DNA from 2 places in the Candidatus Enterococcus lowellii genome. Region 2 is predicted to be linked to the other one. Evidence: predicted binding sites of a transcription regulator. Region 2 holds the regulator's gene; the other holds the start of a gene.
What was found. The regulator LexA, encoded in region 2, represses DNA repair genes until DNA is damaged. The targets are predictions, from matches to a motif close to CNAACANNTGTTNG.
Positions count from the first base shown of each region.

Region 1: the regulator LexA is predicted to act here: its motif matches at 12,920-12,933, upstream of recX (recombination regulator RecX).

Region 1 covers NZ_CP147251.1:2,464,403-2,480,913, reverse strand. Annotated here, with positions in the region: gene pyrH (UMP kinase) at 1-222, shown strand, start outside; gene frr (ribosome recycling factor) at 495-1,052, shown strand; gene DOK78_RS12025 (isoprenyl transferase) at 1,238-2,038, shown strand; gene DOK78_RS12020 (phosphatidate cytidylyltransferase) at 2,035-2,838, shown strand; gene DOK78_RS12015 (SRPBCC family protein) at 2,971-3,516, shown strand; gene rseP (RIP metalloprotease RseP) at 3,844-5,106, shown strand; gene DOK78_RS12005 (proline--tRNA ligase) at 5,140-6,846, shown strand; gene DOK78_RS12000 (PolC-type DNA polymerase III) at 6,959-11,296, shown strand; gene rlmD (23S rRNA (uracil(1939)-C(5))-methyltransferase RlmD) at 11,341-12,717, opposite strand; gene recX (recombination regulator RecX) at 12,946-13,728, shown strand; gene mutY (A/G-specific adenine glycosylase) at 13,718-14,881, shown strand; gene DOK78_RS11980 (nucleoside tri-diphosphate phosphatase) at 14,975-15,508, shown strand; gene DOK78_RS11975 (hypothetical protein) at 15,648-15,806, shown strand; gene DOK78_RS11970 (hypothetical protein) at 15,834-16,418, shown strand; gene DOK78_RS11965 (GNAT family N-acetyltransferase) at 16,443-16,511, opposite strand, start outside.
Region 2 covers NZ_CP147251.1:1,906,530-1,923,040, forward strand. Annotated here, with positions in the region: gene DOK78_RS09215 (ABC transporter ATP-binding protein) at 1-918, shown strand, start outside; gene DOK78_RS09220 (ABC transporter substrate-binding protein) at 962-1,924, opposite strand; gene DOK78_RS09225 (ABC transporter ATP-binding protein) at 2,127-2,930, shown strand; gene DOK78_RS09230 (FecCD family ABC transporter permease) at 2,923-3,927, shown strand; gene DOK78_RS09235 (FecCD family ABC transporter permease) at 3,924-4,913, shown strand; gene hemQ (hydrogen peroxide-dependent heme synthase) at 5,067-5,819, shown strand; gene DOK78_RS09245 (MFS transporter) at 5,833-7,170, shown strand; gene hemH (ferrochelatase) at 7,177-8,073, shown strand; gene lexA (transcriptional repressor LexA) at 8,144-8,761, opposite strand; gene DOK78_RS09260 (DUF896 family protein) at 8,935-9,177, shown strand; gene tkt (transketolase) at 9,279-11,273, shown strand; gene DOK78_RS09270 (glucosaminidase domain-containing protein) at 11,517-12,404, shown strand; gene cysK (cysteine synthase A) at 12,622-13,554, shown strand; gene DOK78_RS09280 (transcriptional repressor) at 13,679-14,110, shown strand; gene DOK78_RS09285 (RidA family protein) at 14,113-14,496, shown strand; gene DOK78_RS09290 (DnaD domain protein) at 14,569-15,267, shown strand; gene nth (endonuclease III) at 15,270-15,917, shown strand; gene DOK78_RS09300 (PBP1A family penicillin-binding protein) at 15,966-16,511, opposite strand, start outside.

The DNA of each region.
Region 1 (16,511 bases), 560 kb from region 2:
GTCTACTCTGCCGATCCTAAATTAGATACAAATGCGGTTAAGTTTGAAGAATTAACACATTTGGATGTGATTGCTAAAGGATTGCAAGTAATGGATTCTACTGCAAGTTCTTTAAGTATGGATAACGATATTCCATTAGTTGTATTTAACTTAAACGAAGCTGGCAATATTCAACGTGCTATTTTAGGCGAAAATATTGGTACAACTGTGCGTGGAAAATAATACGAAAAATCGTTAATTACTCACAAGGTAGTTAACGATTTTTTTAAAATTAAAAAATAGAAGAATTGAGTTTTTAATGGTTTAAGGTTGTATATTCGACCGATAATCACGTATAATAAAGATATTGGCAAAGCTTGAGTATTTCATTAATAAACGATATTTTACGCAAAATGAGGGCATTATTTATCAAGTTTTGTGCAAAGAAATTATTCTAAAATAAAATTTAGGGTTTCCATGCAAACGTTTGGAAATTATTAGTGAGGGGAAATAAAATGGCAGATCAAATTTTAACAGAAGCAAAAGAAAAGATGCAAAAAGCAGCAGATAGCTTACAACGTGATTTAGGACAAATTCGTGCAGGTCGTGCGAATGCTAGCCTTTTAGACCGCGTATCAGTCGTTTATTATGGTGTACCAACGCCATTAAATCAAATGGCTTCAATTACAATCCCAGAAGCGCGTGTATTAATGGTTACACCATTTGATAAAACAATATTACAAGAAGTTGAAAAAGCAATTATGGCATCTGATTTAGGAATTACACCAACAAATGACGGAAATGTGATTCGTTTAGTGCTTCCTCAATTAACAGAAGAACGTCGTAAAGAATTAGCAAAAGACGTTAAAAAAGCAGCTGAAAATGCAAAAGTTGCTGTTCGTAATGCTCGTCGTGATGCAATCGATGCATACAAAAAACAACAAAAAGCAAGCGAAATTACAGAAGATGATTTGAAAGATTCAGAAAAAGAAGTTCAAGCAGCAACAGACGAAAGCATCAAAAACTTAGATGCAATCGCAGCAGAAAAAGAAAAAGAACTATTAGAAGTTTAATTTTTTTGGTGAGACTATGTAAAAAATAGTTTCACCTTTTTTATTATTCCATTAAAAAACAGCTGAAATTATTCGTTTTCTATTAATAAATGAACGGAACTTCTTTTTTTGATAGGCAATATTTCTTATTATTGCTATAATGTAAAGGATGAATTTTTTAAATTGGGATGATAGGAGAGAACAAGATGCTACGTTTTTTTCCACAAAAGAGCAAATACATCCAGGAAGAAGGGGAGTTTGAGTTTCAAAAAGAATTACCGATCCCCAAGCATATAGCAATTATTATGGATGGAAATGGACGATGGGCCCAAAACCGTCGTTTGCCTCGAGTAGCGGGGCATAAGGAAGGAATGGAAACAGTCAAAAAAATTACCAAACATGCCTCTCATCTAGGTGTAAAAGTACTAACTCTTTATGCGTTTTCGACAGAGAATTGGAAACGTCCGACAGAAGAAGTAGACTTTTTGATGCAGCTGCCGGTGGATTTTTTTGATGCTTTTGTACCTGAATTAATTAAAGAGAATGTTCGTGTCAATGTGATGGGCTACAAAGAATTTTTACCTACCCATACGCAAGATGCTGTAGCACGAGCCATTGAACAAACCAAAAACAATACAGGTATGATTTTGAATTTTGCATTAAATTATGGTAGTCGAGCTGAAATTGTCTCCGCTGTGAAAGACGTTTATCAGGAAGTTGCTGATAACTCAGGCGATGTTGAGCTGATTGATGAAGAGATGATTGCTAAACATTTAATGACGGGTTTTCTACCAGTTGAATTGCGTGATCCAGAACTGTTAATTCGAACAAGTGGTGAGGAGCGTATTAGTAATTTTCTTCTTTGGCAAATTGCTTACAGTGAATTATTTTTCACTGACGCTTTATGGCCAGATTTTAACGAGTTATTATTGGAAACTTCAATTGCTAGTTTTCAAAATAGAGATCGCCGTTTTGGCGGGTTGAAACATAAGGAGGAGAAAAAATGAGACAACGTGTGATTACAGCTGTTGTTGCGCTAGCACTATTTTTACCAATCATTTATTTTGATTTTGGCGGTATTTCAGTTGCTTTATTAGGCGCAGCGTTAGCCGTTGTAGGTGTGTATGAGCTATTCCGCATGAAAGGACTAGCGATGTTAAGCTTTGAAGGTGTACTTTCAGGACTGGGGGCAGTCATTTTAGTTTTACCTAGAGAATGGTTTGTTTTTTTACCAGAAAAAACCGATAAATTTATGTTGTTTTATTTGATTGTGATGTTATTATTGGGAATTTCAGTAATTTCAAAAAATACGTATACAATTGATGAAGCAGCGTTTCCAGTCATTGTTAGTTTGTATACTGGTGTAGGTTTTGAAAGTTTTGTTAATGCACGTATAGAAAATTTAATTGTTCTATGTTTTGGATTGTTTATTGTTTGGGCAACCGATATTGGCGCATATATGGTCGGAAGACAGTACGGTAAAAATAAACTGTGGCCAGAAATTTCGCCTAATAAAACAGTAGAAGGTGCTCTCGGTGGCATTTTAAGTGCCGTGGTTGTTGCAGCAGTGTATCTAGCAATTTTTCATGGAAGCGACTATTTTGGCTATAATTCATTTGTTATGATTTTACTAACCATTATTTTTTCTATTGTCGGTCAATTTGGTGATTTAGTAGAATCTGCTATTAAGCGTCATTATAAAGTTAAAGATTCAGGAACGATTTTACCTGGACACGGTGGTATTTTAGATCGTTTTGATAGTTTGTTATTTGTATTTCCAATTATGAGTCTTTTAGGCGTATTTTAATCAAAGAAACGAAGTAACCATTTTGGCTACTTCGTTTTTTTGCATTCAAGCGGTACAGCATGGACCTTAACCATCTGTATTCATTTCTAGATTTATGATAAAGTGGAAGTAGCTAATGACTAGAGAAAAGTTTTGACCAAGCTTGAAGATAATTTAATGAGAGACATGCGATTTAAAAAAATTAAGGAAGGTGATACGATGAATGAATTGGGAACACTACATGAATTGAATGGGCGCTATGTTATACGTTTTGAACATTTTTTTTCTGATAAACCGGAAGCTATTTTCCAATTTGTTACAAATTCTAATTATTTTTCACAGTGGTATCCTTTTGCAACAGGAGAAATGGATTTAAGAATTGGTGGGAAAATTTCCTTCGATGATGGTGAAGGTTCACAATATACAGCAACTATCACAGCATTAGAAGAGTCATATTTATTGGCTTTCAGTGAAATGGATGATTTGATACGCATAGAATTGCTAGAAGAAGATAAAGGATGTCGAATGGTTTTTACCCATACATTTGATGATGTTGCATGGACAGTGCAAACTGCGATAGGATGGCATAATTGTTTAGAGGTATTTGTTCAGCTTGTTCATGGGCAGCCAATTACATGGCCTGATGACTCAAGCAAACTTCGTAAGATTTATAGCGAAGCATTTAATAGAGAAAAGTAAGGACTCTTTTGATTTACAAATTGGCAAATTGAAATGAAATATTGCCATAAATAAGAGCAGATAACCTTGTCTGCTCTTATTTCAATTTAGTAGTGCAGATGTTTTGTATAAAAAATAACACGATTGATTTGCTAACTTTATTTTAAAAATGTTAATTTATCAAGCTTAATTATACTTATAGTGGGTTATTTAAGAAAGCTAAAGTTAAATTCTTGTTACAAAGTGGGGGAACAATTGTGAATTGATGAAGATATGATAAAATAGTGGAGTGTTTAAACAATTCCCATTTACTATTAGTAGACGGAAAACAAAGAGAGGAGCAAACAGATGAAGACTGTTTTAGTATTTTTAATTGTCTTCTCGGTCGTGGTAGTTATTCATGAGTTTGGTCATTTTTATTTTGCAAAGCGAGCAGGGATTTTAGTTCGAGAATTTGCGATTGGAATGGGACCAAAGTTATTCAGTCATCAAGGAAAAGACGGTACGACATATACAATTCGTGCTTTGCCAATGGGCGGTTACGTCCGCATGGCTGGTTACGAAGATGAAGAGGAAATCAAGGCAGGAATGCTGGTTGGTTTAGTGCTTGATGAAAATGATACGGTTATTAAAATTAATACCAGTCATAAAGTACAACTGACAAATGGCATTCCTTTAGAGGTCGCCAACCAAGATTTAGTTGATGCATTAACGATTACAGGTTTTGTAAACGGTGATGAGCGTCAAACTGTGACGTATGCTGTTGCTCATGATGCGATTCTTATTGAAGAAGATGGAACAGAAGTGCGTATTGCACCACGAGATGTCCAATTTCAATCTGCTAAATTATGGCAACGAATGCTAACTAATTTTGCCGGACCAATGAACAATTTCTTATTGACGATTGCTATTTTTATTTTAATCGCGTTCTTAAACGGAGGTGTTGTCGATAGAAATTCAACAACTATTAATGTGATTGAAAATGATGTTGCAGCAACTGCTGGTTTAAAAGATGGTGATGAAATTGTTGCGATTAACCAGGAGTCTGTAGACAATTGGGCACAAATCAGTCAAATTGTTCAACAGAATCCTGACAAAGAATTACAAATTGAAATTAAACGTGACAATCAAACACAAACAATCACAGCTATACCCAAAACAGTGGAAGCTGGTGAACAAAAAGTGGGACAATTGGGCATTCAAGCCCCAATGAAAACGGGCTTTTTCGATAAAATTATTGGTGGTTTCCAAGATAGTATCGCATCATTTTTCCAAATTATCGATGCCTTACGTTCATTACTAACCAATTTTAGTATTGATCAGTTGGGCGGACCGGTTGCAATTTTCCAACTATCATCAGAAGCTGCTAAACAAGGGCCGATGACTGTGCTAATGATGACAGCCATGATTTCAATCAACTTAGGTATTTTTAATTTATTGCCAATTCCAGGTTTGGATGGCGGTAAACTATTATTAAATATCATTGAAGGTGTTCGGGGGAAACCTTTGAGTCAAGAAAAAGAAGGAATCATCACATTAGTTGGTTTTGGTTTATTGATGTTATTGATGGTTCTTGTTACTTGGAATGATATTCAGCGCTTTTTCTTTTAATGAAAACAGTTGAAGTTAGTAAAGGAGATAAAAATGAAACAGTCGAAACTTTTGATTCCAACATTACGAGAAACGCCTTCAGAAGCAGACATAAGAAGTCATCAGCTTTTAGTCCGTGCGGGATTTATTCGTCAAGTTTCTAGTGGAGTCTACATGTATCTACCCTTAGCTCATCGAGTAATCGAAAAAATCAAGAAAATCATTCATGAAGAATTTGCAAAAATTAATGCAGTCGAAATGACTATGCCGATCCTTCTTCCAAAAGAGTTATGGGAAGAATCTGGTCGGTATGCTTCATATGGCGAAGCATTGTATCGTTTGGAAGATCGAAATCAACGTGAATACATTTTAAGTCCAACTCATGAGGAAATTTTCACCGAATTAATTGGGAATGAGATTTTTTCATACAAAGATTTACCACTGAATCTTTATCAAATTCAAAATAAATATCGTGATGAAATTCGTCCACGTTTTGGTTTATTGCGTAGCCGTGAATTTCTAATGTGTGATGGGTATTCGTTTCACTCTTCTGAAGAGAGCCTAGAAATACAGTATCGTCAATATGAACAGGCGTATCGTGAAATATTTACACGTTGTGAGATTGTCTTCAAAAGTGTTTTGGGAGACAGTGGTGCTATGGGGGGAAAAGACTCCAAAGAGTTTTTAGCAATTTCTGAAGTGGGTGAAGATGTTATTTGCTCATCGACAGAAAGTGATTATGCAGCCAATCGTGAAATGGCGACTAGTTTGTATACTTCTAAAAAATCACATGCAACCTTTTTAGAAAAAGAGAAGGTAGCGACACCAAATGTACACACCATTCGAGAAGTATCTGAGTTGTTAGAAGTTGCGCCAGAAAAAATAATTAAATCACTCTTTTTCATGGCGGATGAACAACCGATTCTTGCGTTAATGCGTGGCGATCATGAATTAAATATAGTGAAGTTAAAAAATTATTTAGGTAGCCAAACATTACGTGAAGGGACTCAAGAAGAAGCACAGCAGATTTTTGGTGCTTCTTTTGGCTCCCTTGGTCCAGTAGGTGTACCAGAAGAGGTGCGTATTTTTGCTGATTTATATGTTCAAGATTTGGTAAATAGTATAACTGGTGCAAATGAAGATAATTACCATTTCATCAATGTAAATGCTAGTCGTGATTTTAAAGTCACTGAATACGTTGATTTGCATTTGGTTCAAGAGGGCGACCTTTCGCCAGATGGTGCTGGAGAGATTGTTTTTCATCGAGGAATCGAAATAGGCCATATTTTTAAATTAAGAACCTATTATAGTGAAAAAATGGATGCTAGAATAACAGATGAAACTGGAACGAAACTTCCTGTTTTAATGGGTAGTTATGGCATTGGTGTGAGTCGTTTGTTGGCAACAATTGCTGAACAGCACAGCGATGATACCGGAATTACTTGGCCTAGAGAAATTGCACCCTTTGATGTTCATTTATTACAAATGGATATGGAAGATGATTATCAAGCTCATTTGACAAGTGAAGTTGAACTTGCTTTACAAGTCGCTGGTTATGAAGTCTTAACGGATGATCGTGCGGAACGACCAGGAGTAAAATTTGTTGAAGCAGATTTAATTGGTTGTCCAATTCGTATTACAGTGGGTAAAAAGGCTGTTGAAGGCATTGTAGAAATTAAAATCAGAAAAACAGGTGCTGCAATAGAAGTTCGTAAAGAGGAATTACCCTCGACGCTAAGTATTTTATTAAGTACAGAATAAAAATTGAAGTCTAGGATACTCATCAAATGATGAATGTCCTAGACTTCTTTAATGAAAACTAAAGAAAAAAAGAGTATACTAAAATGTACGAAACAAAAAGGGAGGAGTCAGCTTGTCTAAAGAAAGAGAGAAGTTTGAAATATTATTGGATCAGATGAATTTAGATCCAGAGTTACAAAAACATCCCTTATTACAAACAGGAAAAATGACCCAAGTCGTGGTTCATCGCCAGTCTAAATGTTGGTCATTTACCTTGGGATTTGAAAAAATATTGCCAGCAGAGTTGTATCAAAATTTTTATCAACATTTGGAACTTGCTTTTAAAGATATTGCAGCTGTCCGATTACAACTCGAAACAGAAGACAAACAATTTGACGAGCAATTACTGCAAGACTATTGGTCATTAGCGTTAGCCAACCAAAATTGTGATACGCCACTTGTCAAGCAAGTGCTAAAATCGCAATTTCCCAAAATGCAGGAGAAAAAAATTGTGTTGCCTGTAACCAATGATGCAGTGATTTCCATTTTACAACAGCAGTATTTGCCAGTTATTGAAGCCAACTATCAACGTTTTGGGTTTGACCGTTTCCGCATTCAGCCGATTTTAGACCATAAACAAGCAGAAGCTGATTTACAAGAATTAGCACAACGCCAACAAAAGCAACAAGAAGCGTTTATGCAACAAGCTGCTGAAAATATTGCGTCACATGAACAACGCAAAAAAGAGAAAAAACAAGCACCTGCTGCGTTGGAAGGTCCAATTATGTTAGGGCGCAACATCCCGGCAGATGAATTAGTGACACCAATGGGAAATATTTTAGAAGAAGAACGTCGTGTGACAATTCAAGGATACGTCTTTGATAAAGAAGTTCGTGAATTACGCTCAAAACGAAAAATCTTAATTTTAAAAATTACTGATTATACATCTTCGTTTATTGTTAAAAAATTCTCGAATGGTGAAAAAGATGAACAAATATTCGATGCTATTTCAAAAGGTAGCTGGTTAAAAGTTCGTGGAAGTATTCAAGAAGATACATTTATGCGTGATTTAGTAATGAATGCGCAAGATTTAGTGGAAATTAAACATGATACACGTAAAGACTATGCTCCTGAGGACGAAAAACGAGTGGAGTTACATTTGCACTCAAACATGAGTACGATGGATGCGACCAATAATATTAGTGATTTAGTTGCACAAGCAGGTAAATGGGGACACAAAGCCATTGCAATTACCGATCATGGTGGCGCACAAGCCTTTCCTGATGCGCATCAAGCAGGGAAAAAAGCAGGTGTTAAAATCATATATGGCGTTGAAGCAAATGTCGTGGATGATGGGGTCGAAGTGGCTTATAATGCACAACCTGTTCCGCTAACTGATGCAACTTATGTTGTTTTTGACGTGGAGACAACAGGTCTATCGGCTGTTTACGATACGATTATTGAATTAGCCGCAGTGAAAATGAATAAAGGTAATGTGGAAGCTTCTTTTGATGAATTCATTGATCCGGGACATCGTTTATCAAATACAACTGTGAATTTAACAGGGATTACTGATGAAATGGTTCGTGGTTCAAAATCAGAAGAAGAAGTGTTACGTCTTTTCCGCGAATTTTCAGAAGGAGCTATTTTAGTAGCTCATAATGCGTCCTTTGATATGGGCTTCTTAAATATGAGTTATAAAAAATATGGGATTCCTGAAGCTGACAATCCCGTGATTGATACTTTAGAATTGGCACGGTATTTGTATCCAGAATTTAAACGTTTTGGTTTAGGTGTCTTATCGAAAAAATTTGGTGTTTCATTGGAACAACATCACCGAGCGATTTATGATGCAGAAGCAACTGGTCATTTGGCGTGGATTTTTGTAAAAGAAGCCATAGAAAAACACGAAATGTTATTACATGAAGATTTAAACCGACATGTAGGTGGCGCAAACTCGATTAAAGCAGCCCGACCGTTTCATGCAACGATTTTAGTGAAAACTCAAGAAGGTTTAAAAAATCTTTTTAAATTAATTTCCATGTCGAATATCACTTATTTTCATGACAAAGCACCACGTATTCCTCGTTCAGAATTAGGAAAATTACGTGACGGCTTGCTTGTAGGAACGGCATGTGATAAAGGCGAAGTGTTTGTTGCAATGATGCAAAAAGGGTATGAAGCAGCAAAAGAAAAAGCGAAATTCTATGATTATATTGAAGTGATGCCAAAACCCGTTTATGCCCCATTGATTGAACAAGAATTAGTTAAAAGTGAAAAAGACTTAGAAGATATTATTCAAAAATTAATCGCCATTGGAGACGAATTAGGAAAACCAGTTGTCGCAACTGGGAACGTTCATTATTTGAATGAAGAAGATGCAATTTATCGTAAAATCTTAATTAATTCAATGGGTGGAGCGAATCCGTTAAATCGTCATAGCTTACCAAAAGTTCATTTTAGAACGACAGATGAAATGTTGACAGAGTTCCAATTTTTAGGAAATGATCTGGCGAAGAAAATAGTTGTGGAAAATCCGAATAATTTAGTCGATAGTTGTGAAGTTGTCGTTCCTGTAAAAGATGAATTATATACACCAAAAATTCCTGGATCAGAACAAGAAATTACCGATTTAAGTTATAATCGCGCCAAAGAATTATATGGTAATCCATTACCAGATATTGTTGAGAAACGTTTGGAAAAGGAATTAAATTCTATCATCGGAAATGGTTTCTCAGTTATTTATCTTATTTCACAAAAGCTAGTACACAAGAGTAATCAAGATGGTTATTTAGTAGGTTCTCGTGGTTCGGTAGGTTCAAGTTTTGTCGCAACGATGACAGGAATCACTGAAGTAAATCCTTTAGCTCCCCATTATTTTTGCCCAGAATGCCAATATTCTGAGTTCTATGAAGATGGTTCCTATGGTTCGGGCTTTGATATGCCTGAGAAATCTTGTCCAAAATGTGGCACTCGTTTGAAAAAAGATGGTCACGATATTCCGTTTGAGACGTTCTTGGGATTCCATGGGGATAAAGTTCCCGATATTGATTTGAACTTTTCAGGGGAATATCAACCTGAAGCGCATAATTATACCAAAGTGTTATTTGGAGAAGAGTATGTTTATCGGGCAGGAACAATCGGTACAGTCGCCGATAAGACTGCTTATGGTTTTGTGAAGGGCTATGAACGCGATCATAATCTTCATTTTAGAGGAGCTGAAGTCGATCGCTTAGCCAAAGGTGCTACAGGGGTTAAACGTACAACTGGTCAGCATCCAGGGGGAATTATCGTTATTCCTGATTATATGGATGTCTATGATTTTACGCCTATTCAATATCCAGCTGATGATTTAGAGTCAGAATGGCGAACAACTCATTTTGATTTCCATTCCATCCATGATAATATTTTAAAACTAGATATTCTAGGACATGATGATCCAACCGTGATTCGGATGTTACAAGATTTATCAGGAATTGATCCTAAAACAATTCCGACAGATGATCCAGAAGTTATGCGTATTTTTGAAGGAACGGACGTATTAGGCGTTAATCCTGAAAATATTTATTCAAAAACAGGAACTTTAGGCATTCCAGAGTTTGGGACGCGCTTTGTTCGAGGAATGTTAGAACAGACGCATCCATCCACTTTTGCCGAATTACTGCAAATTTCCGGACTATCACATGGAACCGATGTATGGTTAGGGAATGCCGAAGAATTGATTCGACAAGGAACAGCTGATCTAGCAAACGTAATTGGTTGTCGTGATGATATTATGGTTTATTTGATGCATGCGGGGCTTGATGACGGTTTAGCATTTAAAATCATGGAAAGTGTTCGTAAAGGAAAAGGGATTCCTGATGACTGGCAAGTAGAAATGAAGAAACAAAATGTTCCTGATTGGTACATTGATTCTTGCTTAAAAATCAAGTATATGTTCCCGAAAGCCCATGCGGCAGCATATGTATTAATGGCACTACGTGTAGCGTATTTCAAAGTTTACTTCCCAATTTTATATTATTGTGCTTATTTTTCTGTTCGTGCAGATGACTTCGATTTGGTTGCAATGGCTAAAGGGAAAGAAGCAGTCAAAGAACGGATGAAGGAAATTACAGATAAAGGTATGGATGCTTCAACTAAAGAGAAAAACCTTTTAACTGTTCTGGAATTATGTAATGAAATGATTGAGCGCGGATATGAATTTGGCATGATTGATTTATATAAATCAGATGCAGAAAATTTTGTCATTGATGGCAATAAATTAATTGCACCGTTTCGTGCGGTACCAAGTTTAGGACTTAACGTAGCAAAACAAATTGTTGAAGCGCGTAAAAATGGTCCATTTCTTTCGAAAGAAGATTTAGCTAATCGTGGTAAAGTTTCGAAAACATTGATTGAATATATGACAGACAATGGTGTGTTAAAAGATTTACCAGATGAAAATCAATTATCATTATTTGATATGTTATAAATAAAGAAGCGAACCGTCAAAGAATATTCGACGGTTCGCCTTTTTTAAATACGGGTTAATTTAGCGACGACTTCACAACGAGCTGTTTGTGGAAACATGTCAACTGATTGTAAATAATCGACTTTAAAAACGGTTGATAATTTTTTCAAATCTTTCGCTAAAGTTGAGACATTACATGAAACGTACACAAGTTTTTTGGGGGTATGTTTCAAAATGGCTTGCAATAATTTGTCATCTAACCCTGTACGAGGAGGATCGACGACAATACTATCAGGTGAGAACCCTTCATTTAGCCATTTAGGCAACAAATCTTCGGCTGTTCCAGTCTCATAGTGAGTATTTTCGTACCCCATACGTTTGGCATTACGTTTAGCATCTTCAATAGCTTGTGGAATGATATCCATGCCACGGACTTCTTTCGCCTTGTCAGCAATGCTTAAGCCAATCGTTCCTACACCACAATACGCATCGACCACTGTTTCATTTTCTGTAATATTGAGTGCTTTTATTGCCTCGTTATATAAGACACTTGTTTGCTTTGGGTTCAATTGGAAGAAGGCACGTGCCGATAAATCAAAAATTAACCCATTTAAATGTTCTTCAATAGCTTCTTTTCCCCACAAGTGCATAGTATCATCGCCCATAATAAGAGAAGTCTTTTTGCTTTGCACATTTTGCATGATAGACACGACTTCTGGTAATCGCTGATTGATTTCACGAATAAGTGCATTTTTTTGTGGCAATTTTGGTGAATTGGTAATAAATACTAATTGTGTTTCACCTGTTTCAATCCCAATTCTAACCATTAATGTACGTAAAATTCCTGAATTTTTGCGTTCGTCATAAATTGGAATTTGATATTTATTTACCAATTGCATAACAGTATTGATTACTTTTTGTGTGGTTTCTTCTTGAACTAAGCAATCGTCAATCGCAACTAAGCGATGTGAATTTTGCTCATATAAACCTGCTTCAGCCCGCATTTGTTTTGGATTATAACGTATTTGAAATTGAGCTTTGTTACGATAATGCCAAGGATCATCCATGCCTAATGTGTCGCGCAATTCATATTTTTGATAATTTTTCGGTTTGAATTTTGCTAGTGCTTGTGCTAATAAATCTTTTTTGAAATCCAATTGTTTGTTATACGACAAATGTTGTAGCTGACAACCGCCACAACGGTCATAAAAGTTACACGGTGGCTGTACACGATCCCGACTTTTTTTAACGATTTTTGTTAAAGCAGCTTCCGCAAAAGTTGGGGTTGCTTTCGTCACTTTGGCAATAATTTCTTCTCCTGGTAAAGCTCGCGGAACGAAGACAATTAGTCGTTTATAATAACCAATTCCCTCGCCATTGATTCCTAGACGTTTAATTTTCAGTTGTAATGTTTGTCCAGTATTTAATTGTATAGTTGACATAAGTACTCCTTTATGTAAATTAATCTTATACATTTTAACACAATTCAGTTCACTTGCCTAAAAATGAGGAAATTTAAAAAAGATAGATGCTTTCTCAATTAAAAGCTAAGACAGATCAGTCAGAAGTTGCCTTCTCTTATACAAACGTTTCGATAAAATGGTATACTTTTTATTGGTGATTTAAGAATATTTTGTTTAAAATAGAATGTATGTTCGTGAGGTGATGACATGTTGAAAATAACTACTATTCGTAAAGAAAAAGGTGCTTTTTATCAAGTGAAATTTGAAGATAAACGAGAACTTCGTGTATCTGAAGATTTATTAGTTCGCTATCGTTTATTAAAAGGCACAGAGATCGATGAAAAAATTTTTGAAGAAATTAAAAAAAGTGCAGGGTATGATATCGGCTTACAGTTGGCAATGAACTATATCAGTTATCAATTGCGAACGGAGCAAGAGATGCGAATTTATTTAAAAGACAAAGAAATAACTAGCGATGATAGTCAAAAAATTATTCAACGCTTGAAAGAGTTACAATTAATAGATGATATTGGTTATGGTAAAAGCTACGTTCGGACACAGCTACGCTTAAGTGACAAAGGCCCCCAAGCGTTGATGCAGCAGTTACGTAAAAAAGGATTAAAAGATGAGGTCATTCAAGAGGTGATATTATTGTATACACCTGAAGATCAATTTGAAATTGGCGTGCGAACAGCAACTAAAATGCTAAACACCATTCGTGGTAAAAGCCATCGCGAGACGTTACAAAAACTGCGCATGAAATTAATGCAAAAAGGGTTTTCTAGCGATATTATTTCGATGGTGATGGAAGAAATTCCTAATGAAAAAGATGAGGACGACGAATGGGACGCGTTGCAAAAAGAAGGCGCGAAATTGATTCGGAGACATCGAACAGATAAACAAAAAATAAAACAAAAATTATATCAAAAAGGATTTGATTTTGATTTAATCCAACGATTTATTGATGAGGAAGTACTAGATGAAGACTGAAAACTGGCTAGAATGGGATGAAGAAACGCTTCACTCTTTTCAAGATATATTTTTAACGTGGTACCACCAAGAAAAACGTAATTTACCATGGCGTGCCAATACGCATCCTTACAATATTTGGATTTCTGAAATTATGTTGCAACAAACGCGCGTTGATACGGTAATTGGTTATTATTATCGATTTATGGAAGAATTTCCGACCATTCAAGATTTAGCAAACGCTGATGAACAAAAACTATTAAAAATTTGGGAAGGCTTAGGTTACTATTCACGTGCTCGTAATTTAAAAGTAGCTGCACAACAAATTATGGATGAATTTGGAGGTGTATTTCCGAGCACGCCAGAAGAAATTAGTACCTTAAAAGGGATTGGTCCGTATACAACTGGCGCAATTAGTAGTATTGCTTTTGGTTTACCGGAACCAGCGATTGACGGAAATATCATGCGAGTTGTTAGTCGTTTATTCGAAATAGAAGAGGATATCGCTAAAGCAAGCAGTCGTAAAGTATTTGATGCAGCCACACGAAAAATCATTTCGCACACACAACCCGGTGAAATGAACCAAGCATTTATGGATTTAGGTTCAAATATTTGTAATCCGACCGCACCAAGATGTGAAGAATGCCCAATCCAAGAATTTTGTTTAGCACATAAAAATAATCATCCCACTGCATTTCCTGTAAAGTCGAAAAAAGTAAAACCCAAAGATGTTTATTATATTGCTGGAGCGATTGAAAATCCTAAAGAAGAATATTTATTGGTTCAACGTCCCGAAACGGGATTATTAGCAAAAATGTGGCATTTTCCCTTACAAGAGGTAACCAAAGAAGAATATACGGAATTATTGCGTACATGGCAAAAAGATGAGGAACAACAGCTGACATTAGATTTAGTGGCAGAAGATTTATCGCCACAAGTCTTTGAGGAACTGCCTGTCATTTGGCAAAGAAAACATTTCGGCGAAGTAACCCATGTTTTTAGCCATTTAAAATGGCACGTTCTTTTATTTTATGGACGAACAAAAGAATCTTTTACATCAGAAAACGGTCAGTGGGTTCAACCAACGGATTTTTCAACGTTTGTTTTTCCAAAACCGCAACAAAAACTCGTTACACAGTTCAATAAATATCAGAAACTTGATAAACATTTCTAGGCAAGGACGTTTTTTATTGCTATAATATTAACGATGTCGGTGTAATGAACACCCAAACAAATGCGAATGAGGTTCGCTGAGGGAAGGGTTGCTATGCGAGTTCCAAAAGAAGGAGAGTTTGTCAGCATTCAAAGCTACAAGCATGATGGCAATTTGCATCGTACGTGGCGAGATACTATGGTATTGAAAACCAGCGAACATTCTATGATTGGTGTGAACGATCACACGTTGGTAACTGAATCAGATGGAAGACGTTGGGTAACCCGAGAACCAGCTATTGTGTATTTCCACAAAAAATACTGGTTTAATGTAATAGCAATGATTCGAGAAAAGGGGGTTTCCTATTATTGTAACCTAGCTTCACCTTATTTATTAGATGAAGAAGCACTGAAATATATTGATTACGATTTAGATATCAAAGTATTTCCTGATGGAGAAAAACGATTATTAGATGTCGATGAATATGAATTGCACAGCAAAATCATGCATTATCCACAAGACATCGATTTTATTCTAAAGGAAAATGTCAAAATTTTAGTTGATTGGATCAATAATGGAAAAGGACCATTCTCCGAGGGTTATGTCGATATATGGTATAACCGCTACAAGCAATTGTCGCAAAAGTGAGAGTAACAACACAAAAAGGAGCTAGAAATCTTCATAAGGTTTCTAGCTCCTTTTATGTATTGAATGCTATATACTTAAAATATCTAATGTTATAATATTTTTTGGAAATATTATTTTTTATGTAGAAAGAGGTATTTTTATGAATAGATATTATTATGTTATCAAAGATTTATATGAAAAAAGTCGTGTTAAAAGAAGTCTGAAAGAAATATGGGGCAAAAAAATAAAATGGGTGTATATTATTTTGACAGGTATGATGATGTCAATTTTAGTCTTGGTGGTTAGTGCAGTTCTATAATTTTTTATTAAAATATTTTTTTGGATTATGGCATCTGCTTACATTTTAACAATACTATTTTCTTTAGCAGCTATAGTACTAGGCAAGTTTAATAAAAATGATATTCGTTCTAGAAAAAGTTGGTTACATGAAATAAATAATTTTGATAATCTTCTATTGGCATATAAATTTGATATTATTGATATTGAACGGATGATAAAATATATTGATGAAAATATAAAAGGAAATAGAGAAGAGAATAGAAGGAAATATGATATATTTGGAAAATGCATCTCAGTAACTATTGTTTCTTTTGGAATAGGTATTGGAGTATCAATTTGGAACAGTTATGAATTCAAAGGACATGAAGCTTTAATCACCGGGGCGATCACATTACTTTCTATTACTATTGTGATAATGATACTTTTGTTTATACTTTTTTTGGTGTATGACTCATTATTAGCTAAACAAAAAATAGAAGAGAAAATAAAAATAGCTTTACAAGAAATTTTATTCAGACGACGTAGTGTTAGAATGTATATTATTATAAAAAGAAACTCATATAAATTACTGGAAGATTCGACAGTAAAATATCATTATATTAAGCATAATAAAAAAAGAAATGATTCATAGTCTAGCTATAAATCATTCCTTCCATCAAATCTCTTTTGTCATCGTTACATGTTCAATCCCAGCATCTAAAAAGACATCGCCTTCTGCTTGATA
Region 2 (16,511 bases):
GTGTCGTTAATTTGTTTCTTAATTTTGACGGCTGCATTGTATGAGACTTTACCAATCATGGATTATGTGGTGTATAAACGTCTAATGAAGACGACATTAGATAGTCTTGATGATGTCATTCAAGAAGAAGATTTACTACAACCAGAAATTGGTCAAGAAAAATTACCAGCAACATTTGGCGTAACGTTAGAAAACATTTCTTTTGGCTATACGAATCAAGAGATTTTACACAAGCTTAATCTAACGATTCCTGAAAATGGTATTACAGCGCTTGTAGGACCCTCTGGAGGTGGGAAAACAACCACATTGAATCTGATTGCACGTTTTTATGATATCGCGTCAGGGAGCATTAAAATAGGAAATGTGGATATTCGAGACATGCGTCATGATACTTTGATGCAACATATTAGTTTTGTTTTTCAAGATGTGTATTTGATGCCAGATACGATTATGAATAATTTGAAATTTGGCAATCCACATGCTAGTTTTGAAGAGGTGGTAGCGGCTGCTAAGTTGGCATGTTGTCATGAATTTATCATGGAGTTTCCAGAAGGATATGATACTCAAATTAGTGATGGGGGTGCAAACTTATCCGGTGGTCAGAAGCAACGGATTAGTATTGCTCGAGCGTTGCTTAAAGATGCACCGATTGTTTTATTAGATGAAGCAACGGCAAGTGTTGATCCAGAGAATGAATTATATATCCGTGAAGCGTTACAAGTACTAGCGCAACATAAAACAGTTATTATGGTGGCGCATCGCTTGCATACCATTCGCAACGCAACAAAAATTGCCGTAATTGAAGATGGGAACGTTGTGGAATCAGGGTCCCATGAAGAATTATTTACTAAAAATGGTCGCTATAAACAATTTTGGCAAGAACGTCAACGAGCAGAACAATGGCAAGTTGAGATATAGAAAAATGCCTCGTCCTAAAAGTTTTAGGGTGAGGCATCTTTTTTTAGTTTGTTTCAATTAAAGAAGCTTTGACATCTTCAATAATTTTAGTGTTAGCAATTGGGCCATTATACAACCAGCTAGAGTCACCATCGAATTCATGAACATGGTCATTTTTAACAGCTTTTAAGTTTTTCCAAATATCTTCTTGGAATAAAGGGGCTGACGTATCACTATTAATTAAGAAAATTGAATCAGCATCAAGTTCTGCTAGTTTTTCTAAAGAAACAGGATTCCAGTCAGCAGTGGCTTCTTTAGAAACTTCTTCAACAAGAGTCGGTTTATCTAAACCTAAATCTCCATATAATACTGCACCGCTTGAACGTCCCTCTGTTACCATAAAGATTGAATTATTGACTACCCATAAAACGGCAACGGATTGATCTTTTACTTGGTTGTCTAGTTCTTTTTTCGTATTCTCTGCTAAGGTTTCATATTCATCTACTACTTCGTTAGCTAAGTCCTCTTTATTCAAAACAGTAGCAATATCAGCTAATTGGTCGCGCCAATTGACATCTTCGCCGTTTTTAACAACATAAGTAGGAGCAATTTTTGCGTACTCTGCATATTTACCACCTTCAACAGTTGAAGAAGAGCTAATTAATAATAAATCAGGTTCAAAGCCAAGAACTTCTTCGTAAGGTAAAGAAAAATCAATCGTTGGGATGTCTTTTAATTCATCTTGTAAATAGGTTTGAATACTCGAATCATTGACTGTCCATTGGGCAACAGGAATTGTATCTAAGGCAACTAGATAATCTTCTAGATAGCTAGCGATGATTCGTTCTGGTTTAGCAGGAATCGTCACTTCATTTCCTAAGGTATCTGTTAAAACACGGTCTTTAGCTACGCTTGAAGTGGTAGTCGATTCGCCAGTGTTTTGATTATTGGTATTTCCACAAGCACCTAACAATAAAAGACTACTTAAAGCTAATGCAGCTCCTACTAATTTCCTTCTTTTTTGCATAATGTTTCCTCCTAAAAAAATATCACGATAATGATAATCATTATCAATTAAAAAATGGAAAAAGTCAATATAGATCTTTTTATATCAAGCAATTTTGTGAAAGAAAGAATTGCAAAACCTAAGAGGCTAACCTATAATAAATCCAATGAGAATGATTCTCATTGAATAGCTAGCTTTGAAGTAGATATAAGGGATGAAGAAAATGGGAATTTTAGTAGCAGAACAACTATCCACTGGTTATGGTGAATATTTAATTAGTGAAAATTTAAATTATACGTTTCGTGAAGGGACAATTACCAATATTATTGGGCCTAATGGCTGTGGTAAATCAACTTTTTTAAAAACTTTGGCACGAGTGTTACCCAATCAAGGAGGCACGGTTTTATTAAATAGTAAAGCACTAAATCAATACAGTAGTAAAGAAATCGCAAAAGAATTAGCGATGTTAGCACAAACTTCCGAAGCCCAAATTGATTTATCGGTATTTGATGTTGTTTCTTATGGGCGTTATCCATATCAAAAAGGATGGGGAAGCTTATCTGGAGAGGATCAGCAGATTATTCAATGGGCTTTGGAAATTACAGGGTTAACGGAATTAGCTAGACAATCCGTCATTACCTTATCTGGTGGACAGCGTCAAAGAGTTTGGATTGCGATGGCTCTTGTTCAAGACACAGATATTGTGATTTTAGATGAACCAACCACTTATTTAGATCCTGCACATCAACTGGAAGTATTAAACGTCTTAAAAGAGATTAACCAAACGAAAGGTAAGACGATTATTATGACGAGTCATGATATTAATTTATCTTCACGTTTTTCAGACAGTATTCTTGCGATGAAAGATGGCAAGATTTTGAAGGAAGGAACACCAGAAGAAGTGATTACGCCCGCTGTTCTGAAAGAAGTCTTTCAAATTGATGCTGAAATTATAATTCATCCAAAAACGCAACGACCATTGATTCTCTCTTACGAAGTATTAAAAATGGGGAACGCTTATGAATAATACAAAAATATACAATATTTGGGTAATAGGTAGTCTAATGTTTTTATTTTTAATTGCTAGTATGATGGTGTCATTGGTGATAGGCGCAGTGAGCATTCCTCTGCAAACATTTATCGATGCGTGGTTAAATTTTGATAAAAGTAATCAACTACATCAGGTATTAATGAATGTTCGTTTGCCGAGAATTTTAGGCGCCGCAATTGTCGGAACAAGCTTAGCCATTAGTGGTGCATTAATGCAAGGAATAACGCAAAATCCATTAGCTGACTCTGGTTTATTAGGAATTAATGCAGGAGCTGGTTTAGGATTGGCTGTGATGTTTGCATTTTTCCCAGATACTAGCTATCGGTTTATTTTAGTTGCTTGTTTCATGGGTGCTGCAATTAGTGTAGGTGTCATCTATTTAATTACTAGCTCAAATAAACAGGTAATGACTTCGTTGCGCTTAACTTTAGCAGGTGCGGGGATTAGCGCGCTGTTTATTGCAGCAAGTCAAGCAATTGCGCTACAGTTTAATTTGAGTCAAGATATTACATTTTGGTCAATTGGCGGAATTAGTGCGATTTCTTGGAGCCAACTACGTTTAATCACGCCATTTTTTCTGTTGGCATTATTATTGGCGATAATTAATAGTCCAGCCATTACTATTTTGCGATTTGGTGATGACACAGCCATTAGTTTAGGGAAGAAACCTCAACGAACACGGATTGTTGCTTCAATTATTGTCTTAGTATTATCGGGGCTATCAGTAGCAGTCGTGGGTTCAATTAGTTTTGTTGGTTTAATCGTACCGCATGTATTACGCTATTTTGTCGGAGAAAACTATCGCTATTTAATTCCATTATCGGGATTAGGGGGAGCTTTATTAGTTGTTTGGGCCGATTTAATTGCCCGCTCAGTCAACCCACCTTTTGAAACGCCGTTTGGAATTATCACAGCGCTAATTGGCATTCCGTTCTTTTTGTATCTCTCAAGAAAGGGTGGACTGCGTTTATGAAAAAAAGATATATTTTTCCTATATTGCTTCTTTTAATTGTTCTATTAGTGTTATTTGCATTGACTCATGGCAAATTAGCTTTAACTTGGAGTGAAATCTGGGAAATTATGCGTGGTGGTGGAACGTCTGCTAAACGTTTATTATTAGTTGATTTTCGTTTGCCACGGATTGTTTTAGCTATTTTAGCTGGAGCTGCATTGGCAGTCGGTGGGGCAGTACTACAGAGTACAACCCAAAATCCATTGGCAGACTCAGGGATTTTAGGCATCAATGCTGGTGCAGGTCTATTTGTTTTGCTTTTTATCAGTTTTGTCCAATCGACGACCGTAACAACCTTTTTGTTGCCATTGATTGCCTTAGTGGGTGCGTTGTTGACAGCTGTTATTATCTTTGCTTTTGCTTATAAAAAAAGAATCGGTATTATGCCAGTAAGATTAATATTAACAGGGGTAGTCGTTGGCACAGGAATCTCTGCCTTAACATTATTGTTAGTTACAAAACTTGATAGCGAGAATTATCGATTTGTAACAATGTGGCAGGCAGGTAGTATTTGGGGCAGCAATTGGTTTTTTGTGTGTGCGTTATTACCATGGCTCTTGATTTTAGTACCATGGTTTTTCTTTAAGCATCGCGAATTAGATATTTTACAATTTGGCGATGCCACTGCAATTTCTTTAGGTGTTAATATTCAAAAAGAAAGGATAAAATTGATTGTTGCAGCAGTTGCTTTAACTGGTGCCGCAGTGTCTGTGACGGGAGGCATTGGATTTTTAGGATTAATTGCTCCTCATATTGCCAAGCGATTAGGCTTTAAAAAGCATTGGCAATTACTACCCATAGCAGCTATAATCGGCAGTTTATTGTTATTATTGAGCGATACCATTGGTCGTTTGTCACCTGGTAGTGGCGAAATTCCTGCTGGAACAGTCGTTGCCATCATTGGTGCGCCTTACTTTTTATTTTTATTATTAAAGGAATCTACATGATAACAAACAGCATGTACCATTGTTGTACATGCTGTTTTTATTATGTGCTGATGGTTTTGAAAATTTCACAAGCAAAAGCTCTGCTTAAATTTATTTAATATGATATAACGAATAACGGTAACACATATAATTAATTTTTTAGGGAGGATACACATGATTACAGAAAAGGTGGAAACCTTAGATGGATGGTATTGCTTGCATCTTGTTTTTCAAATGAATTGGGCAGCATGGCAAAAAGAAACAAATGAAACAAAGCAAGCAGCAATCAACGAATTGTCTGAGTTAGTGAACGAATGGCAAGAAATTGAGGATGCACAAAAAGGCAGTCATTATTTGTGGAATGTGACCGGTCACAAGGGTGATTTTGGTTTTATGCTGTTGCGACCAGAATTAAAAGAACTCAATGCTGCTGAAAACGCATGGCATAGTTTGGCAATCTATCAATACCTACAACCAGTTCACAGCTATGTTTCCGTAATTGAACTTGGCACATATAGTGGAATGCCAAAAACAGAGACAGCTTGGGCAAGAACAAATAAAAATCTTTATCCAGAATTACCGAAAGAAGAGTATATCTGTTTTTATCCGATGAACAAAGTCCGTTCAGGCGATGTCAACTGGTATACGTTATCTTATGACCAAAGACGTGAGCTAATGAAAGAACATGGATTAATTGGTCGTAAATATGCAGGGAAAATTCGTCAATTTATCACAGGATCAATTGGTTTTGATGATCATGAATGGGGCGTAACTTTATTTGCCGAAGATCCATTAGAATTTAAAAAAATTATTTATGAAATGCGCTTTTCAGAAGCCAGCAGTGTATATTCTGATTTTCCATATTTTATGGTCGGAACGTCATTAAATACAACACAACAATTACAAACATATTTAGGGTTGCTTTAGGAGGATTTGTTCAATGGAGTTACGTGCCACAAAATCAGAAAGATGGTTTGCCCCATTATTAGTTATTAGTTTATTTATCACACAATTAGATTCGGGAATTATTAGTACTAATTTATCTTCAATGGCTAGAGGATTAATGTTAACACCTGCTGAAAAAAGTTGGATTGTTTCTATTTATACATTAGGTTTATTATTTGCTACGCCTGTTATGGGAAGTATGATCGACCGTTTTGGTTATCGTATGGTCTTTTTAACAGAATTAGCGTTTTATTTCGTTGGTGTATTAGGGATTGCTTTAAGTCAATCGTTCCCAATGTTACTAGTCTTTCGTGCGCTGCAAGCTTTTGGTAGTAGTTCGCTATTAACGTTGACACTTTCTTTGGTTTTTGCCAAGACAGAAAGGAAAATTGGTGGAAGAGTTGGGAATATCGGGGCATTAGTTGCCTTATCGACAATTGTCGCACCTATTATCAGTGTAGTTAGTTTAGCCAAAACCCATGATTGGCGTAATATTTATTTTGTTATGGCATGTTTAATTGCGATTATTTTCTTACTTGCATTCTTCATTGTGCCAAAAGTAACAAACTCAGAAACAAAATCGTTTGATATCAAAGGAAACAGTTTGTTTGTATTAGCTTTACTAGCATTTAATTTATTATTAACAAGAGGGTTTTCTCGTGGTCATATCGTAGAATTAGTTGTTTATGCAGCAATTTTAATTATCGCTAGCACTTTATTTATGAAGGTAGAAACAGCACGAGAAAATGAAAAATTAGCTGTACTATTTTCACGAAAATTATGGCAAGTACCTGCGTATCGTACAAGTTTACTTGGAGGAATTACAACAGGTTTAGTGATGTCTTTATTTGCTTTCTTACCATCATTTATTGAAATGACATTCCATCTTGATGCAAGAAAAGCAGGATCATTAATGACAGTAATGGCTGTAGGAACTTTTATTGGTTCGAAAATTGCGGGAATTTGGACAGATAGAAAAGGGGCAACACATTCTACAACAGGCACAATGATGCTAGTTTTTATTAGCTTAGTTACGATGTACTTCTCGGTTGTTTCGTTTAAAATGTTCTTGATTGCACTGTTGTTCTTTGGTATTGCGATTGGGGCATTAATGACTGTTCCGTTACAAGTATTAGTGGTAGAAGCTTCGCCTAGAGATCGTAATGCTTCTTTGAGTTTATTATCGGTTTGTAAAAAATTAGGTATGACAATTGGTATTACCATAATCGGTGTCTTGGCACATGCGACTGGTTCGCTTGGTTTTTCCCAAATGTTAATTGGTTTAATGGTTGTCACACTAATTTTTATTTTTTATATGAGAAAGAAGGCATAATTTGTCATGCAAAAACAAGCAGTTTTACTAATGAGTTATGGGACACCAAACAATACAGAAGAAATTTGGGATTATTATACCCATATTCGTCATGGGAAAGAACCTTCCCAAGAACTTTATGATGAATTAGCTGGTCGTTATGAAGAAATTGGTGGGGTTTCACCCTTAGCTCGTATCACAGAGGCGCAACGTTTAGCTGTTGAGGAAAAATTAAATGTGACTAGCGCAGTAGAGTATCATGTGTTTACTGGTTTACGTCATATTCGTCCATTTATTGAAGATGCAGTGGCAGATATTGTAGCGCAAGGATTTCAAACGATTCATGGAATGGTACTAGCACCACATGATTCTAGTTTTATTAAGCAATATCATGATCGTGTTGAAAAAGAATTGGAAGTTTATCCAGAAATTTCCTATACAGCACATCGTCACTTTTGGCAACATGAAGGATTTCAAGTATTTTGGGCTAACCAAATTCAAGCAGCATTGAATTCTGAGAAAAAGCAGAAATTTTTGTTCACGGCACATAGTTTGCCTGAGCGTCTATTGCTAAATGGCGATCCGTATGTTGATGAAATAACCGGTGCCGCTAAAGCAATTGCGCAACGTGTAGCAGGTTCATTGGACTTTGGTCATGCGTGGCAAAGTGCTGGACGTACAGCGGATAAATGGATTGGTCCACGTGTTGAAGATGTGACCGAAGAATTGTTAAAAGAAGGTTATGAAGAGATTATTTATCTACCATTTGGTTTTGTTGCAGATAATTTAGAAACACTCTATGATAATGATATTGAGTGTAAAGAATTAGTAGAAGAATTAGATGGAGAGTACCGTCGCTTAGATATGCCGAATACTCATCCCGATTTTATTAGCGGTTTAGCAGCAGAAATTCTTTCAAATTAAACAAAAATGAAGAGCACTCAAAATTTAGGTTAACATTTTGGGTGCTCTTCGTTATAGATATGAAGAATTTTTAAAAGTGACGATACAAACCGACAACTAGCCCTAAAATTTTAACACTTGGTAAAATAATTGGTTCCATATAATCATTTTCCGGTTGTAATCGAATATAAGTTTTTTCTTTATAAAATCTTTTACAAGTTGCTTCATCTTCATCAGTCATAGCAATAACAATATCGCCATTTCCAGCAATGTCTTGTTTTCTTACAATTACTTGATCACCATCTAGAATGCCAGCATTAATCATGCTTTCGCCGCGAATGGTTAACATAAATAATTGGCCACTATCTTCAACTAGATTAGGAGGGATTGGGAAAAAATCAGAAGCCTCTTCTACTGCTAAAATGGGTTCACCAGCAGTTACTACACCTAACAAAGGGATTTTTTGTTGTTGAGCACCGATTGTTTCTAAGCCCAGTGTGGTTAATTCAATGGCTCGAGGTTTTGTAGGGTCTCTTTGGATTAAGCCTTTTTTTTCTAAACGTGATAAATGACCATGAACAGTTGATGTAGAGGAAAGTTGCACAGCTTCACCAATTTCTCTCACTGTAGGTGGATACCCTTTTTCACTGACTCGAGTATGAATAAATTTTAAAACTTCAAGTTGTCGGTTTTCTGTACGTTTTGCCAAAACGAACACCTTCTTTCCTTTATTTGAATCATTATAAAATGAAAAATATGACTAGTTTTATTAAACGTAGTGTAACATATGCTCTGAAAAAAATCAAACAAACGTTCGGTTTCTGTTTTGATTGTTTTTTTTGATTGTTTTGTATAAGATGGAAAAGAAAGGAGCTTGATATCATGTTATCCAAAGAAAAATTAGATAGAATTAATGAGTTAGCTAAAAAGAAAAAAACAGAAGGACTTACTGAAAAGGAACAAGCAGAACAGCAAACATTAAGACAAGAGTATATTACAGCTTTTCGTGGTGGGATGAAGCACCATATTGAAGGGATGAAAGTAGTCGATCCAGAAGGCAATGATGTGACGCCGGAAAAACTAAAACAAATTCAAAAAGCGAAAGGTTTACACAATAGAAAGTAAAATAAAAGATACCGATGCAAAAAGTATTGATAATTGCAGAGGTATCTTTTATAATAGATATGTAATATAGGTAAAAAAAACCTAAATAGGAGGCGTTAGTATTGTTTGATAAAATTGATCAACTTGGTGTTGATACGCTACGTACATTAAGTATTGATGCGGTACAAAAAGCAAATTCGGGACATCCAGGACTACCAATGGGGGCTGCTCCAATGGCCTACGCATTATGGACAAAACATTTGAAAGTAAATCCAAAAACTTCTCGTAATTGGGTCGATCGTGATCGTTTTGTGCTTTCGGCAGGACATGGTTCAGCGTTATTATATAGCTTATTGCATTGCGCAGGTTATGATGTAACGACCGATGATTTGAAAAACTTCCGTCAATGGGATAGCCGTACACCAGGGCATCCAGAAGTTGGCCATACAGATGGCGTCGAAGCAACGACTGGACCACTGGGACAAGGGATTGCCATGGCAGTCGGAATGGCAATGGCTGAAGCTCATTTAGCTGCTACCTACAATCGTGAGAAATTTAACGTGATTGATCATTACACCTATGGACTTTGTGGAGATGGTGATTTAATGGAAGGTGTTTCTCAAGAAGCAGCTTCAATGGCAGGTCATATGAAATTAGGAAAATTAATTGTATTATATGATTCAAATGATATTTCCTTAGATGGTCCAACATCAAAAGCATTCACAGAAAATGTCGGACAACGTTTTGAAGCTTACGGTTGGCAACATATCCTTGTAGAAGAAGGAACAGATTTAGAAGCGATTTCTAAAGCGATTGAAGAAGCGCAAGCAGAAACAGACAAACCAACACTGATTGAAGTGAAAACTGTCATCGGGTTTGGCGCACCAAATGCAGGGACCTCTTCTGTACACGGCGCACCGTTAGGAGCAGAAGGCATTCAAGCAGCGAAAAAAGCCTACGGCTGGGAGTATCCTGAATTTGCTGTACCTGAAGAAGTTGCAGCACGTTTTAAAGAAACAATGGTCGACAAAGGTGCTGAGTATGAAGCCGCTTGGAATGAATTATTTGCAGCATACGAAACCGCTTATCCAGAATTAGCCAACCAATTCAACCAAGCTTTTGCCGGAGAATTGCCAGAAAATTGGGAAGCAGAATTACCAACTTATGAAGTGGGATCAAGTCAAGCTAGCCGTGTGTCAAGTAAAGACATGATTCAAGCGTTATCAAAAGCTGTCCCTAGTTTATGGGGTGGTTCAGCCGATCTATCTGCCTCAAACAATACGATGGTCGCTGCTGAAAAAGATTTCGAACCCGGACAATACGAAGGCCGTAATATTTGGTTTGGTGTACGTGAATTCGCAATGGCAGCTGCGATGAACGGGATTCAATTACATGGTGGCACACGTGTTTATGGCGGAACATTCTTCGTTTTCGTTGATTACTTACGTCCAGCGGTACGTTTGTCAGCGATTCAAAATATTCCCGTTACTTACGTGTTAACACACGACTCTGTAGCAGTTGGGGAAGATGGACCAACCCATGAACCAGTAGAACAATTATCTAGCTTACGTAGTATGCCAAATGTGCAAGTGATTCGTCCAGCGGATGGGAATGAAACACGTGCCGCTTGGAAATTAGCCATGACATCAGCGGATAAACCAACTGTTTTAGTATTAAGTCGTCAAAACTTACCAGTCATTGAAGGGACAAAAGAAAATGCCGATGAAAATGTAGCCAAAGGTGGGTATGTCATTTCGGCTCAAAAAGGAGACAAACCAGAAGGTATTTTAATTGCGACTGGTTCAGAAGTCAACTTAGCTGTGGAAGCACAAAAAGTGCTAGCTGAAGAAGGAATTGACGTATCGGTTGTTTCTTTACCAAGTTTTGATTTGTTTGATGCACAATCAGATGAGTACAAAGCTTCTGTTTTAGTTCCAGGCGTGAAAAAACGTGTGGCAATTGAAGCAGGTTCCTCATTTGGTTGGGCAAAATATGTGAAGTGCCATGGAAAAACCATTACGATTGATCATTTTGGTGCATCTGCCCCTGGTGATAAAGTCTTAGCTGAATTTGGCTTCACTGTTGAAAATGTTGTAAATACATTTAAATCAATTTAATAAAAAAGAGGGCAGATTCGCCCTCTTTTTTTGTTTTATGGAGAAATATTATACATTTTATTGAAAGTTTTTTTAAAAACTTTTTGTAATGTGGAAGTTGATAAATCAGACTTTATGTTCGTTTTTTTTAAAAGACTTGAACAAAAAAATTGTTTTCATTGGCATTTTGTCATACAATGGCTTTATCATTAGATTGTATGGTTTTTTTCATATAGTTTTCGAAAAGCTTTTTAGGAGGATGTTATGACTTACAAAACACGTAGTGAGCGCCATCAAAAAATACAAAGGAAATATACTTTAAATCGAAAAGCAGTATTACCTTTATTAGGCACAGGATTAGTGTTAGCTCCGACTACTATGGCAATGGTTCCTCAGCAAGTGGAAGCACAAGAATATGCTACTGAAAATGGGGCGCAAGGGTTAATCAACCAGATTGGTGCAACTGCTCAACAAATTGCAGCAAGCAACGATTTATATGCATCTGTAATGATTGCTCAAGCTTTATTAGAAAGTGGCAATGGAACATCACTGTTATCTTCAGCTCCACATTACAATTTGTTTGGTATTAAAGCGTATGGTTCTGAACCATCTATTTGGTTAGGAACACAAGAATATATTAATGGGCAATGGGTCTCTATGAATGAACCATTTAGAGTATATGGCTCTTATTGGGAATCTCTACAAGATCATGCCGCATTATTAAGAAGTACAAGCTATTCCACAGGCGTTTCTAATTATAGTGGTACATGGAAAAGTCAAACTACTAGTTTTTACGATGCTACAGCATATTTGACTGGTCGTTATGCTACAGACCCAACATATAACCAAAAATTGAATTGGTTAATTGAAACATATAATTTAACTAGCTTTGATACTCCTTCACAAGTAGTAACTACTTATGTAGAACCTGAACAAACTAGTTATGTAACTGAGACAGCTACCGCAGAAACTGGTTATACAGAAACAGCGTATACTGAACCAGCTTATGCAAGTAGTGGCACGCATACTGTGGTTGCAGGAGATACATTATGGGACATTGCAAATGCTTATGGTACTTCTGTAGATCAATTAATGGCTAATAATGGATTGACTGATGGACTAATTGTCGTAGGACAACAATTAGTTGTTTAATTCTTAGGTGAACAATAAAAACAATCATAACAATTTAAGAGGAGCCTTTCGCTCCCCTTAAATTGTTTTTTTGTTTAGCTAATAAGATTAAAAAATGATAGATGCTAGCTATCACTATCGATAAATTGATGATTTGTATTTTTATTGTTCTTAAAAGAATTTGCTATCAAGTCATGAATTCGCTACAATGAGTTATAAATAAAGGAGGAGAGTCGAAATGAGTGAGATTTATCAATCGATTACAGAACTTGTTGGCAATACCCCTATCGTAAAATTAAATAATATTGTACCTGAAGGAGCAGCGGATATTTATGTGAAGCTGGAATCATTTAACCCAGGTAGCAGTGTCAAAGATCGTATTTCTTTAAGTATGATTGAGCAAGCAGAAAAAGATGGTCTTCTAAAAGCTGGCGATACAATTATCGAACCAACGTCTGGTAATACAGGTATTGGTTTAGCAATGATTGGAGCGGCCAAAGGGTATCGTGTGGTGTTAGTGATGCCAGAAACAATGAGTATTGAACGACGTAAACTAATGCAAGCATATGGAGCAGAATTAATTCTTACTCCAGGTACAGAAGGTATTTCTGGATCTATTAACAAAGCGAAAGAATTAGCAGCTGAAAATGGCTATTTCATGCCATTACAATTTGATAATCCAGCAAATCCAGCTATTCACGAAGCAACTACTGGTAAAGAAATTATTCAAGCATTTGGCGAACAAGGATTAGATGCTTTTGTTGCTGGAATTGGGACAGGAGGAACAATTACAGGAGCAGGTCGTGCATTAAAAGATGCGTATCAAGAAATTAAAATTTATGGCGTTGAACCAGCGGAATCAGCAATTTTGAGTGGAAACCAGCCAGGGCCACATAAAATTCAAGGAATCGGGACAGGTTTTGTACCTGCTGTTTTAGATGTGGAAATATTTGATGAGGTTTTGGCAGTTTCAAGTGATGATGCCATGGCAACCGCTCGTGAAGTTGGCGTGAAAGAAGGTATTCTTGTCGGAATTTCATCAGGAGCCGCTATCAATGCGGCATTACGTGTCGCTCAAGCACTAGGAGCAGGCAAAAAAGTTTTAGCGATTGTTCCTGATAATGGCGAACGGTACTTATCAACGGCATTATATCAGTTTGATGAAGCTTAATTGTTAGATAAAAAAAGAAACCTATTCTTGTTGGCGCAAGAATAGGTTTTTTTGATATAAATTGCTAGAAAAAAAGAGAAAGTCATAGTATGATAAAAAAAGATAGAAGAATGGAGGGAATCCTGTGACGACTTTTGATGATGCATTGAACCATTTAAAAGAAGAAAATATTCGCATCACACCACAACGGATCGCCATTTTAGAATTTTTAGCAAATGCCAAAACTCATCCAACTGCTGAAGATATTTATCAAGCAATTGCTGTGAAATTTCCTGGTATGAGTGTTGCAACTGTTTATAATAATTTACGATTATTTACAGAAATCGGCTTTGTTAAAGAAATGAATTATGGTGACGCTTCTAGTCGTTTTGATTTTCATACAGATCCTCATTATCATGCTATTTGCAAACAATGCGGAAAAATTGCAGATTTTCATTATCCAGGACTTGAAGACGTTGAGATGGCTGCTCAACAATTGACTGGTTATACAATTAGTTCACATCGTTTAGAAGTTTATGGATTGTGTCCTGATTGTCAAAAAGGAGGAAATAATTAAATATGCGTATTATTCAAACGAACAAAGCACCTCAAGCAATTGGCCCATATGTTCAAGGTCGTATTGCTAATGGATTTTTATTTGCATCTGGTCAAGTACCATTGAATCCAGAAAATGGTGAGGTTGTGGGTACAACAATTCAAGAACAAACAACTCAAGTACTAAAAAATATTTCAGCAATTTTAGAAGAAGCAGGAATTACTGCCGATCATATTGTGAAAACAACTTGCTTTTTAAAAAACATGGATGACTTCGTGGCATTTAATGAAGTATATAGCACTTTATTTAATGAAGCATTACCTGCTCGTTCAGCAGTTGAAGTAGCACGTCTTCCAAAAGATGTATTAGTAGAGATCGAAATTATTGCTTCTGTGACTGAAGCTTAAGGACATGGAGCTGTTTCTATTTTTTAGAGACAGCTTTTTTATATGATAACTTATTAAAAGAAGGGATTTTATATGCTTTCATTACAAGAATATTTAAATAATGGACAAACGACTTTGTCCAATCTGCTAGTGGATAATTATCGTCGATTAGGGATGTCTAACGATGAATTTCTGTTATGGGTTCAATTATATCGTTATCACGAAGCAGGGGATGTTTTTCCTGATTTAGCACCTATTGCAGCTAATATGGGGTATTCACAAAACGAGTTGTATCTTTTGTTAAATCAATTAGTGCAAAAAAAATTATTAGTCATTGATTCGAAAAAAGATTTGAATGGTAGAATGAATGATTATTATGAGTTTAATGTTATTTTTGAAAAACTTGAACTTTTACAAAAACAGCAAAAGCAAGAGGTTGAAACACAAACATTTGAGAAGCAAGTGCAGTCTGTTTATCAAATGTTTGAATCAGAATTCGGGCGTGCGTTGTCACCTATTGAATATCAACGAATTGGCCAATGGATTGAAGAAGATCGTTATCATCCTGAATTGATTCAATTGGCGTTAAAAGAAGCTGTTTTGAATCAAGCGTACAGCTTAAATTATATTGATCGTATTTTACTTTCATGGGAACGGAAAAATATTACTTCGAAAATGCAAGTCGAAGAAGAACAAAAACGTCGTAAAAGACAGATGCTACAAAAAGAAACGCCAACAGCTGCACGACAATTACCTCGTGTATCTATGCATAATTGGCTAGAAGAGGAATAGACATGATTAGCAAAGAGAAAACGATGATTGCATTAAATAAAATGTACGAAATGTTTCCTGATGCGCATTGTGAGTTAAATTACGAAACACCTTTTCAATTAGTTATTGCGGTCGCTTTGAGTGCGCAAGCAACCGATGTTTCCGTTAATAAAGCAACTCCAGCATTATTTGAAGCATTCCCAACTCCTGAAGCATTAGCCGCAGCATCAATTGATGAGATTATTGATAAAATTCGTACGATAGGATTATATCGTATGAAAGCTAAGAATATTAAAGCATGTGCTGAACAAATTTTAGAGCGTTTCGATGGTCAGGTACCTCAGACACGAGAAGAATTAGTAAGCTTACCCGGCGTTGGACGAAAAACGGCAAATGTAGTTTTGGGAGAAGCGTTTGGGATTCCAGCATTTGCAGTAGATACGCATGTGGAGAGAATTGCGAAGCGTTTACGCATTTGTAAATTAGATGCGAATGTTTTAGAAGTAGAAGCAACTTTAATGAAAAAAGTACCAAAGGAGTTATGGGTAAAAACACACCATACCATGATTTTCTTTGGACGCTACCACTGTACAGCACGAGCTCCGAAATGTGAAGTGTGTCCGTTATTAGATATGTGTCGAGAAGGTAAAACACGAATGAAGAAAAAATAAAAGACTTAACTATTTCTCTAACAAGAGGTAAATAGTTAAGTCTTTTTTCTATTGACTTGTTCCGGGTGTTTCTGTAGGTGTCGAGGTAACAGGTGGTGTTGTTTCGACTGGTACTGATGATACAGGTGGTTCTTCTGAAGACGGTATCGGTACACTTGACTCAGGTTCTGGAGTCGTTTCAGAAGGCGTCGTTTCGACTGGTGTACTACTTTCAGTAGGTTCTGTTTCAGGTACCGTTTCAATCACAGAAGACGACGTTTCCGGAACAGATTCAACGGTTGATTCGATCGTTGATTCAGACGTAGAACTTGACTCAGTTTTCTTAGAGCTTTCAGTTGTTGGCTTAGGTTCTTCTGATTGAGTGGTTTCAATCACTTCTTTAGAAGATGGCGTTGTTTTAACTGAAGACGGTGTTGTCTGACTTTCTATGGCATCTTTTAGATAGAGTTCATTCCCAACTCTCACTAAACCATCCGGCATTTCCCAATCTTTATTTTCTATTGATGCTGAAACAAATTGCATTAAGTTACGATACACATCTGTGGCAACTTGGGATGATTCGCTAGTGACGGGTGTTAATTTATCTTCATAACC